DNA from 4 places in the Paenibacillus sp. SEL1 genome. Region 4 is predicted to be linked to each of the others. Evidence: riboswitches for the same ligand, from Rfam matches in the RefSeq annotation. Region 4 holds a riboswitch; each other region holds the start of a gene.
What was found. A riboswitch is a leader RNA that binds a small molecule or an ion and turns the genes downstream of it on or off. The one in region 4 is predicted to bind thiamine pyrophosphate.
Positions count from the first base shown of each region.

Region 1: it holds a riboswitch for thiamine pyrophosphate, as region 4 does, so the genes downstream of both, ACYCSE_RS23615 (thiamine phosphate synthase) here and ACYCSE_RS11355 (ABC transporter substrate-binding protein) in region 4, are expected to answer to the same signal.
Region 2: it holds a riboswitch for thiamine pyrophosphate, as region 4 does, so the genes downstream of both, tenA (thiaminase II) here and ACYCSE_RS11355 (ABC transporter substrate-binding protein) in region 4, are expected to answer to the same signal.
Region 3: it holds a riboswitch for thiamine pyrophosphate, as region 4 does, so the genes downstream of both, thiC (phosphomethylpyrimidine synthase ThiC) here and ACYCSE_RS11355 (ABC transporter substrate-binding protein) in region 4, are expected to answer to the same signal.

Region 1 covers NZ_CM137723.1:5,175,063-5,177,264, reverse strand. Annotated here, with positions in the region: gene ACYCSE_RS23620 (ABC-F family ATP-binding cassette domain-containing protein) at 1-822, shown strand, start outside; TPP riboswitch at 915-1,023, shown strand; gene ACYCSE_RS23615 (thiamine phosphate synthase) at 1,289-1,882, shown strand; gene thiO (glycine oxidase ThiO) at 1,947-2,202, shown strand, end outside.
Region 2 covers NZ_CM137723.1:698,517-700,718, reverse strand. Annotated here, with positions in the region: gene thiM (hydroxyethylthiazole kinase) at 1-286, opposite strand, end outside; gene tenA (thiaminase II) at 361-1,050, opposite strand; TPP riboswitch at 1,189-1,291, opposite strand; gene ACYCSE_RS03135 (NAD-dependent malic enzyme) at 1,384-2,202, opposite strand, start outside.
Region 3 covers NZ_CM137723.1:2,817,623-2,819,824, forward strand. Annotated here, with positions in the region: gene ACYCSE_RS12915 (IclR family transcriptional regulator) at 1-631, shown strand, start outside; TPP riboswitch at 787-899, shown strand; gene thiC (phosphomethylpyrimidine synthase ThiC) at 1,086-2,202, shown strand, end outside.
Region 4 covers NZ_CM137723.1:2,476,134-2,478,335, forward strand. Annotated here, with positions in the region: gene ACYCSE_RS11355 (ABC transporter substrate-binding protein) at 1-937, opposite strand, end outside; TPP riboswitch at 1,130-1,239, opposite strand; gene ACYCSE_RS11360 (pyridoxamine 5'-phosphate oxidase family protein) at 1,510-1,944, shown strand; gene ACYCSE_RS11365 (bifunctional 2',3'-cyclic-nucleotide 2'-phosphodiesterase/3'-nucleotidase) at 2,166-2,202, shown strand, end outside.

The DNA.
Region 1 (2,202 bases), 2.7 Mb from region 4:
GAAAAGTTTCTTGAAATGGCGGATCTGAACAAAGCTCAGCATATTGATGCTTATGAGAAGCAACAGGACTTTATAAAGAAACAGGAAGATTTTATTCAGCGTAATAAAGCGCGTGCTTCTACCTCAGGCCGAGCAAAGAGCCGTGAAAAGCAGCTTGATCGGATCGAACGTATTGATAAGCCTGAAGAAGCCGCAAAACCAACCTTTCAATTCAAAGAGGCACGTGCAAGCGGAAAGACGGTATTTGAGGGTATTGATTTTGAGATTGGTTATACACATGCCCTTTTGCCTAAGATGTCCATGACGATTGAACGTGGCGAAAAAATTGCAATTGTCGGCTACAACGGTGTCGGTAAATCGACATTGCTCAAAACCATATTGGGAAAAATTCCGCCAATCAGTGGAAAAACCTATCAAGGTGATTTTTTGCAGCCCGCTTATTTTGAGCAGGAAGTAAAGGCAGAGAAAATTACACCGATTGACGATGTGTGGAATGAATTTCCGCATTTGAACCAGCATGAAGTACGAGCGCATTTGGCGCGCTGCGGTTTGAAAAATGAGCATATCACACGTCCGCTATCTGCGCTTAGTGGTGGAGAACAGGCTAAAGTCCGTCTTTGCAAACTGTTAATGCGTGAAAGCAACTGGGTATTGTTCGATGAGCCTACCAACCACTTGGATGTTAAAGCAAAGGATGAGCTGAAACGTGCCTTGAAGGAATACAAAGGGACCGTATTGCTTGTATCTCACGAACCGGACTTTTACGAGGATTGGGTAACCAAAACGTGGAATGTGGAAGAGTGGTCAAGTAAAGTTAACTAAAATCAGTTAAATCCAGTTCTGCGATTTCACACGAAGTGGGGTTTGCAGAATTAGGAAAATATGCTAAGCTATCTTTAGCTTATACAATAAAATAGTCACACTAGGGGAGCCGCCCATGCGGCTGAGACGGAATAAATGGATTTCGGACCCTTTGCACCTGATCTGGGTTATGCCAGCGTAGGGAAGTGAGCGCCGTACAAACAAGGCAACACCATCTTTATTTTGTTTGTGCGTGGGACGATACACGTATACGGATATCATGGTCCGTTCGATTATTGGACGTTCGTTAAACCACTTCCTTGGGGAAGTGGTTTTTTTGCGTTTCGTTCACTTTAAGTTGTTCGAGCTTCCGTAGACGGATTCACATACAATCCCCTTTCATTACTGCTGGTAGACGTGGCTGGCTAAGCTTAGATCCTTTAATCCAATGTGAGGTGAAGACAAAATCGAATTACACGCAATTTCGATGGAAAAGGGCACTTTTGCACAAGCCGCCCGAGTGGCTGCTATGATTTGTCCGTATGTTCATTATGTACACGCACGTTTAAAACAGAATGGTGCCTCTGCATTGCTTTCTTTGACTCGCAGCATGGTGGAGCAGGAAGTTCCTTTGCAACAAATTGTAGTAAATGATCGTGTGGATGTAGCTTTACTTACTTTGGTTGGAACCGTCCAGCTACCAGCTAATGGATTACCTGTTGTGGATGTGAAAAGCCTACTTTCAAAGAGTACACGCTGTGGAGTGTCTGTGCATTCCTTGGAGGAGGCGCAGACTGCCGAGCAGGCAGGAGCAGACTATGTACTTTATGGTCACGTATATGAGACCCATTGTAAGCCCGGTATTGTACCGCGGGGTTTAGCTCAGCTTGAACATATTTGCAGACTGTCGAACATTCCGGTGATCGCGCTGGGCGGCATACAACCGTACCATATCCCTGAGCTTTACATGGCCGGAGCAAGCGGTATTGCGGTGATGTCTGGTATATGGGAGGCTGAGTCGCCCGTTGCAGCTGCGATGGAATATAGGCAAATGGCAGATCTTGTAGTTCACAGCCTGTAGCGAGAAAACGAGAGTAGAGGCAAGTTGAAAGCAGAATGGTTTATGGAGAGGAGACACGGAACAAATGCTAAAGATACACACAGAGGCAAGAGCGATAGGACATGCTGAATGCTTGGTCATAGGTGGAGGTGTCATCGGCAGTTCCATTGCTTATCATGTGGCCAAGGAGGGAAGAAGTACGATCATGCTGGAACGATTGATCCCGGGTGAGGGAGCCTCAGGAGCAGCGGTTGGAATGCTGGCAGCGGAAAGTGAAGAGTTCACCGACTCTGAGCTGGCACGATTTGCTCGCAGAAGTCGAGATGCATTCCCTGAGCTTG
Region 2 (2,202 bases), 1.8 Mb from region 4:
CTAGCAGCACCGGAACACCGTGTGCATTCGCCGATTGTCCAGCAATGATCATGGCATCCACCAGTTCGCGGTTCAGTGTACCGATGTTTAACACGACGGCGCCTGCTATTTTTGCCATATCTGCTACTTCCTCGGGTGCATAGGCCATCACCGGGGAGGCGCCCAATGCATACAGACCGTTGGCCGTAAAGTTGGTGACTACCACATTGGTCATATTGTGAACGAGGGGTTTGCTGTTTTGTACCTTCGTCAGGAGATCCGAATAACTTTTTTTCCATGTACTCATAATGATTATCCTCTCTATAGTTGGTGGTTCAACAGGGCATTAAACGTACTTCACACATCGAATCGCCAGGCTGACTATTCCAAGACCGCTGCCTGCATCTGGACCGGCCATTCTTCCTGCTTATAAGCCATATCCCAGAACTTATATTCCAGCTGGCAGCTCAGTATAAAATGCTCAATCATCCGCTCCCGCTCAGCAGCCGTTGCGTCTTCCGCCCAAGCATCTACACGTTCTCGGAACTTGAGTGTTGTATCATCAAGCTGATCTCCATAGAAGCCCATCCATTCATAGAACGGATGAGACTCATCCGGCTTTACTTCATCCAGCAGCCTGCGACCAATCTCGGCATACGTCCACATACATGGCAGCAGCACAGCCAAGATCTCGCCCAGGCTGCCCTCATGCGCAACCGTCAGCATGTGACGGATATAGTGATGAGCCGACGGAGCGAGCGGATATCCCTGCAACTCTTCATAGCTCACCCCTGCGACAGCACAGAAATTTTGATGCGGATGAACCTCACTGTGGAGAATAAAAGAGATTTGTTCATTAAATACAGCCATGTCCTCCCGATTTGTGCATTTGGAGATTGCGATGCCGTATATCCGCATGTAAGCGTTCAAATATTCAAAGTCCTGTTTTACATAGTGAATCAGCTGTCCCCTTGTCAAACTTCCTTCAGCAATACCTCTCACAAAGGGGTGCTCAAAAATCGCTTGAAAGATGCCGTCCGCCTGCCGACGGAGTTCTTGTGTAAAACTCAATTTCCCCACCTCCATTAAATTGAAGAGCAAGAAGTCCTGTAAGAATATAATTCCGGAACAACGCTAAAAAGCCGCCCCGGAAAAATGGGAGCGGCTTCAACAATAGGCTCAATACGCAAAAAAACGTTTGAAACCTTATATACGAAGGCTCCACTTTCCTACGCTAGTACGAACTAGATCAGGTTCAAAGGGTCCAAGATACGTTCTTGTCTCAGCCATAGCGGCTCCCCTAGTGGACTTCTATTCTTTTGACTATTACTGTACATACGTTCATACGCTATGTCAAACATAGTGTGCAAAATATGAAATTTCCTCTAGTTAGGTGTTTTGGGCTTAGTGAGGGTGATGAATTACATTTTCCACAGCTTTGACCTTGGCATATTCCGGTTTCCACATTGCAACTCGTATAGCTTGTTCCACATCTGAAATGTGCGCCTGAGCTACCTGATCCTGTATCGCGGCTTTTGCAACCGCAATCGCAACAGCGTACGAAACTTCGCGTAATTTTCGGATATGAGGGAGTAGTGCACCACCAGGCGTATTCGAATCTACACCATTGGCAACAGCTACTGCTGCCGCTGTAAACATCGCAGGGGTAATCCTTTTGGCTTTAACCACAATCGCACCCAGACCCAGTCCCGGAAAAACAAAGGCATTGTTCGCCTGTCCAATCTCAAATTTCGTACCGTTATAGGTGACGGGCTCAAAAGGACTTCCGGTTGCAATCAGTGCTTTGCCATCGGTCCACCGGATCAAATCCTCGGGTACTGCTTCTGCAAGGTTTGTAGGATTGGACATGGGCATAATGATCGGGCGTTCTACATGTTTCGCCATCTCCTTGATGATCTCTTCAGAAAAGGCACCTGCTACACCGGAAGTTCCAATCAATATCGTAGGCTTCACCTGACGGATGACCTCTAGCAGTGGTATTTTGCCGTCACCCGATCGGGTCCATGAGCTGACTTCATCCTTTTTGCGCACATACGGTTTCTGATACTCCAATACGTCTTCCATATCTTCCATTAACAGCCCGCGATAATCAAAGGCCCAAAAGGACTTGAAGGAATCTTCTGCGGAAAGGCCGTCCTCGATCATAGCACCCCGAATTTGATCAGCATTACCGATTCCTGCTGCCCCTGGACCGAAAACAAG
Region 3 (2,202 bases), 340 kb from region 4:
ACATAAAAGCACGGTTCATCGGCTGTTGACTACGTTGGAGGATCGGGGCTTTGTCGTTCGGAATGCCGAAACGGAAAAATATCGACTTGGCTTCCGCATTTGGGAGCTATCCACGCATTTGTCCCAAAGTGACGAGCCGGCGGTGCTGTTACAACCTGCAATGGAAGGACTACGTGACCGTCTGGGGGAGACGGTCAGCTTGTACTTACGAGACGGCAGCATGCGTATTCGCATACAAGCCGTGCAGAGCAATCAGGCGATCCGCAGGGTCGCGCCTGTAGGTGCGCGTATGCCGCTGGCTGTAGGGGCCTCCAGCAAGGTGCTGGCGGCCTTTATGCCGCCGCAGGAGCTGGAAGCCCTGCTAAGCGGGGATGAATGGCCGCCCTCAGTAGACCCGGAGGTCTATAAAGCCCAGCTGCAGGACATTCGCGAGAAGGGCTATGCGACCAGCTATGAAGAACGGGAGCCAGGGGCTGCTGCTGTGGCAGCGCCAATTGTGAACCGGAAGGGACAGGTCACTGCGGCTTTATCTGTATCCGGCCCGGTCAGTCGACTTGCACCCGAGACGCTACATGACTTTGCTCCGATTTTGATCGAAGCGGCGAAGGAAATGGGGCTTATGCTCCCGTAACAAGAATGAACACAGTTGAAGCAAGCAGAGTGATTTGATGGGGAACGTCTCCTTGGTAAAGGGAACCTAAAGGGGTTGCCAAAGCCATAAATTTGAAGTAGTCTGGTAAGGAAGGTGGGATGTCTGTTATATCCGCCTCATGTGAATAGAAGTATCACAGTTACTGGGGGAGCCTGTAATGCCGGGCTGAGATGGAATCGTGCAAGATTCCGGACCCTTTGCACCTGATCTGGATCATACCAGCGTAGGGAAGTAATCGGCCATTGAAATGTATACGCGGCTGCTGTCTTCAGTGGCGCATTGGAATGGATTATTCCATATGCGCATTGTCTGGATAGCTGCCTCGTTAGATTAGCCGGTTCCCTGGGGAACCGGCTTTTTTGCATAGATCAGCGCCACCCTGGGAATGGTTCCGGATCGGTGTGTCATTTCATCGAAACGGGAGGAATGGACAATGAAGTCGACAGAAGCAGAAGGAACAAAAAAAGTTGAGGTAGAGAAGACAAGCGGGGAGCAAGCCAGTGGGGTAACGCCCTTTCCAGGAAGCCGTAAGGTATATATTCAAGGCTCGCGGCCGGACATTGCCGTGCCAGAGCGCGAAATTGCTCTTCATCCTACACATACGCCGCAGGGCACGGAGCATCATGAGCCATTGCGTGTATATGATACAAGCGGTCCCATGACCGACGAAGCCTATCAGGTCGATATCCGTCAGGGCCTGCCTCCATTACGGCGAGCTTGGGCACTGGAACGGGGCGATGTGGAGGCTTACGAGGGACGCGCCGTCCAGCCGGAGGATAATGGACTGAAACCTGGCTCCAAACGGGAGACAGTGGAATTTCCCGGCGTGACCAATCGTCCGCTTCGTGCTTCGCAAGGGCGTACAGTGACGCAAATGCATTATGCGCGGCAAGGGATCATTACGCCCGAAATGGAATTTGCGGCGATCCGCGAAGGGGTGGAGCCTGAGTTTGTACGGCAGGAGTTGGCGGCTGGACGAGCCATTTTGCCTTCGAATATCAATCACCCGGAAAGTGAGCCAATGGTCATTGGGCGTCATTTTCACGTGAAGATCAATGCGAACATTGGTAATTCTGCGGTTACCTCCTCCATCGAGGAGGAAGTGGAGAAAATGACTTGGGCTGTGCGTTGGGGCTCGGATACGGTTATGGACCTGTCCACAGGCCGTAATATCCATACAACACGTGAATGGATCATTCGGAATTCTCCTGTACCGATTGGGACTGTGCCGCTGTATCAGGCACTTGAAAAGGTGAACGGTGAAGCAGAGGCGCTGACATGGGAGTTGTATCGCGATACGCTGATTGAGCAGGCGGAGCAGGGAGTGGACTATTTTACAATTCATGCGGGTGTATTGCTGCGGTATATTCCGATGACGGCGAATAGAATGACGGGAATTGTGTCCCGGGGCGGGTCAATCATGGCAGCCTGGTGCCTTGCGCACCATCAGGAGAATTTTTTGTATACACATTTTGAAGAAATTTGCGAAATTATGAAAGCCTATGATGTGGCCTTTTCTCTCGGGGATGGTCTACGTCCAGGTAGTATCT
Region 4 (2,202 bases):
CTTTTTGCACACCCCATTGCGCGGCATCGTCCTGATAACGCGGGCTCAGCCATTTTTGGCTGGCAAGTACCAGTTTTTTATCCAGCTCCGGTACAGCTTTGCTTAAGATGTCCGCGGCTTCTTCTGGATGGGCGATAGTGTATTCATAGCCTTGTGCGGTAGCGTTCATGAACGCTTTTACCAGTTCTGGATCATTTTTTATTGTCTGTTCGTTGCTCACAATTACAGGTGTATAGTAATCGAGGCTTTTGGAATAATCTTTTACATACAGCATATCCAATGGCTCACCTCGAAGCTGGGCTTCGATTCCAGTCCATGCGTAGAAAATCCAGGCAAAGTCGATATCCCGCTTCACGGCTGTAAAATAGTCTGCATTACCCATGTTGACGATCTTCACTTTGCTCACATCGCCTTTGTCTGAATCCATGATGGATTTCATGACCGCTTCTTCTACGGGAGAGCCCCAACCGCCGTATTTTTTACCTTCAAAATCTTTGGGGCTCTTAATTCCGCGATCTACTGGGGCTGCGAAGCCTGAGGTATTATGCTGAATCACCGCAGCGATGGATACAAGCGGCACGCCTTGCGTACGAGCCTGTGTGACGCCTTCTTGGTAGCTGATACCAAAAGGTGCAGCATTAGAGGCAACCATTTGATCGGCTCCGCCTGAACCAGGTTGAATAATTTGGACATTCAAACCCGCTTTTTCGTAAAATCCTTTGTCCTTGGCAACATAGAGTCCCGTATGATTCGTATTGGGTGTCCAGTCGAGCACGACTTTAACATCTTTGAGCTCCTTTGCCGGAGTAGACGTTTGAGTGTTGGTAGCGGGAGCCGCTTCTTGGGATGTGGAGGGACTTCCACCGCAAGCGGTCAGGGTCAAGGCCATGAGCCACAGACTGATCAGTCCCAGGCTTAACATTTTCATGCGCTTCATCGTTGTGTTCTCTCCTTTAATTACCCGTTATCCGTCCAATCAGACAGCTTATGTTCCCCATTTTCATAAAAATAACATCTGCCGGACGCGATCTTTCCAACAACTTAATCTTCAACAAAAAAAGCGCCCCGAGGTTCCGGGACGCTTGCGCTTGTATATACCAAAGTAAGGGATGGTCCTATGTAAAAAAGGCACATCTTGCTTAAGCATTCCTACGCTGGCATTACCCAGATCAGGTTGTAAGGGTCAGTGTCTTGGGACACACTCTCAGCCGGCCGATTCCAGCACCCCTGGCATTGTATGGTTTAATGGGTTCATTTATTCGGGTTTACTACGAAGATTATATGCCTTGAATGCGGGTCTGTCCAGCATGGAGGAAGAGATGACGGTTCATTTGCCGAACGACAGGGTACACTTTTACTGTGAGCTTTGATCTGAAAATGAGCATGCATCAATCCGATTCGATCGGGTCATGTTATTTTCAGAACAGCTGCGTAGGTATATTCAGATGGACTGGTGCCCAATGGCATGGCCGTAGAGGATTCTAATTCGTGAAAAGGAGTTGTTGTACTGTGGGTAAAACGGAAACATTGGATCGTAGCCAACTAGAACAAGCCATTGTGAAGGCTTTGGATAACAACAAATTTTGCTCGTTAGGTACGGTAGAGGGTGGCAAACCGAAAGTACGCTATATGGCCCTTTTTAACGATGGAATGAACATTCATCTGGCGACAGATCGCAAAACGCATAAAGTGGATGAGCTAAAGGATAATCCGAATGCTTATCTGCTGCTGGGTTATGAAGTTGGCGGTACAAAGGAAGTCGTAGAAGTGGAGGCTACTGTCCAGATTACAGCTGATGAAGGGCTGCGCAAACAAGTGTGGAACGATTCCTTGAAGGAATGGTTTTCCGGACCGGATGATCCCGATTATGTCATTCTGGACGTGAATCCGACTCGCATTGAGTATGTGGGTCAGCAAACGGAGCGCCAAGTGTGGAATAAATAATGAGAATATAAATGGATAAACCAGTGAATCTCCGAGTTTTTTAGGAGGTTTGCTGGTTTTTTTATTTTTGAGAGAATTAATTATTTTTTCATAAATAATTTAAGTGAATGACTACTCTTTTGTCTGGCGTTGGATTAAAATAGAAATGGTGGGTTCAAGGCTTACATATATGTGCAAAAGTATGTATATGAGGCATACACCTTAATGAGGAGGGGTATATTTTGTTATTTCGTAAAAATTGGTTTAAAGGGTTTACAG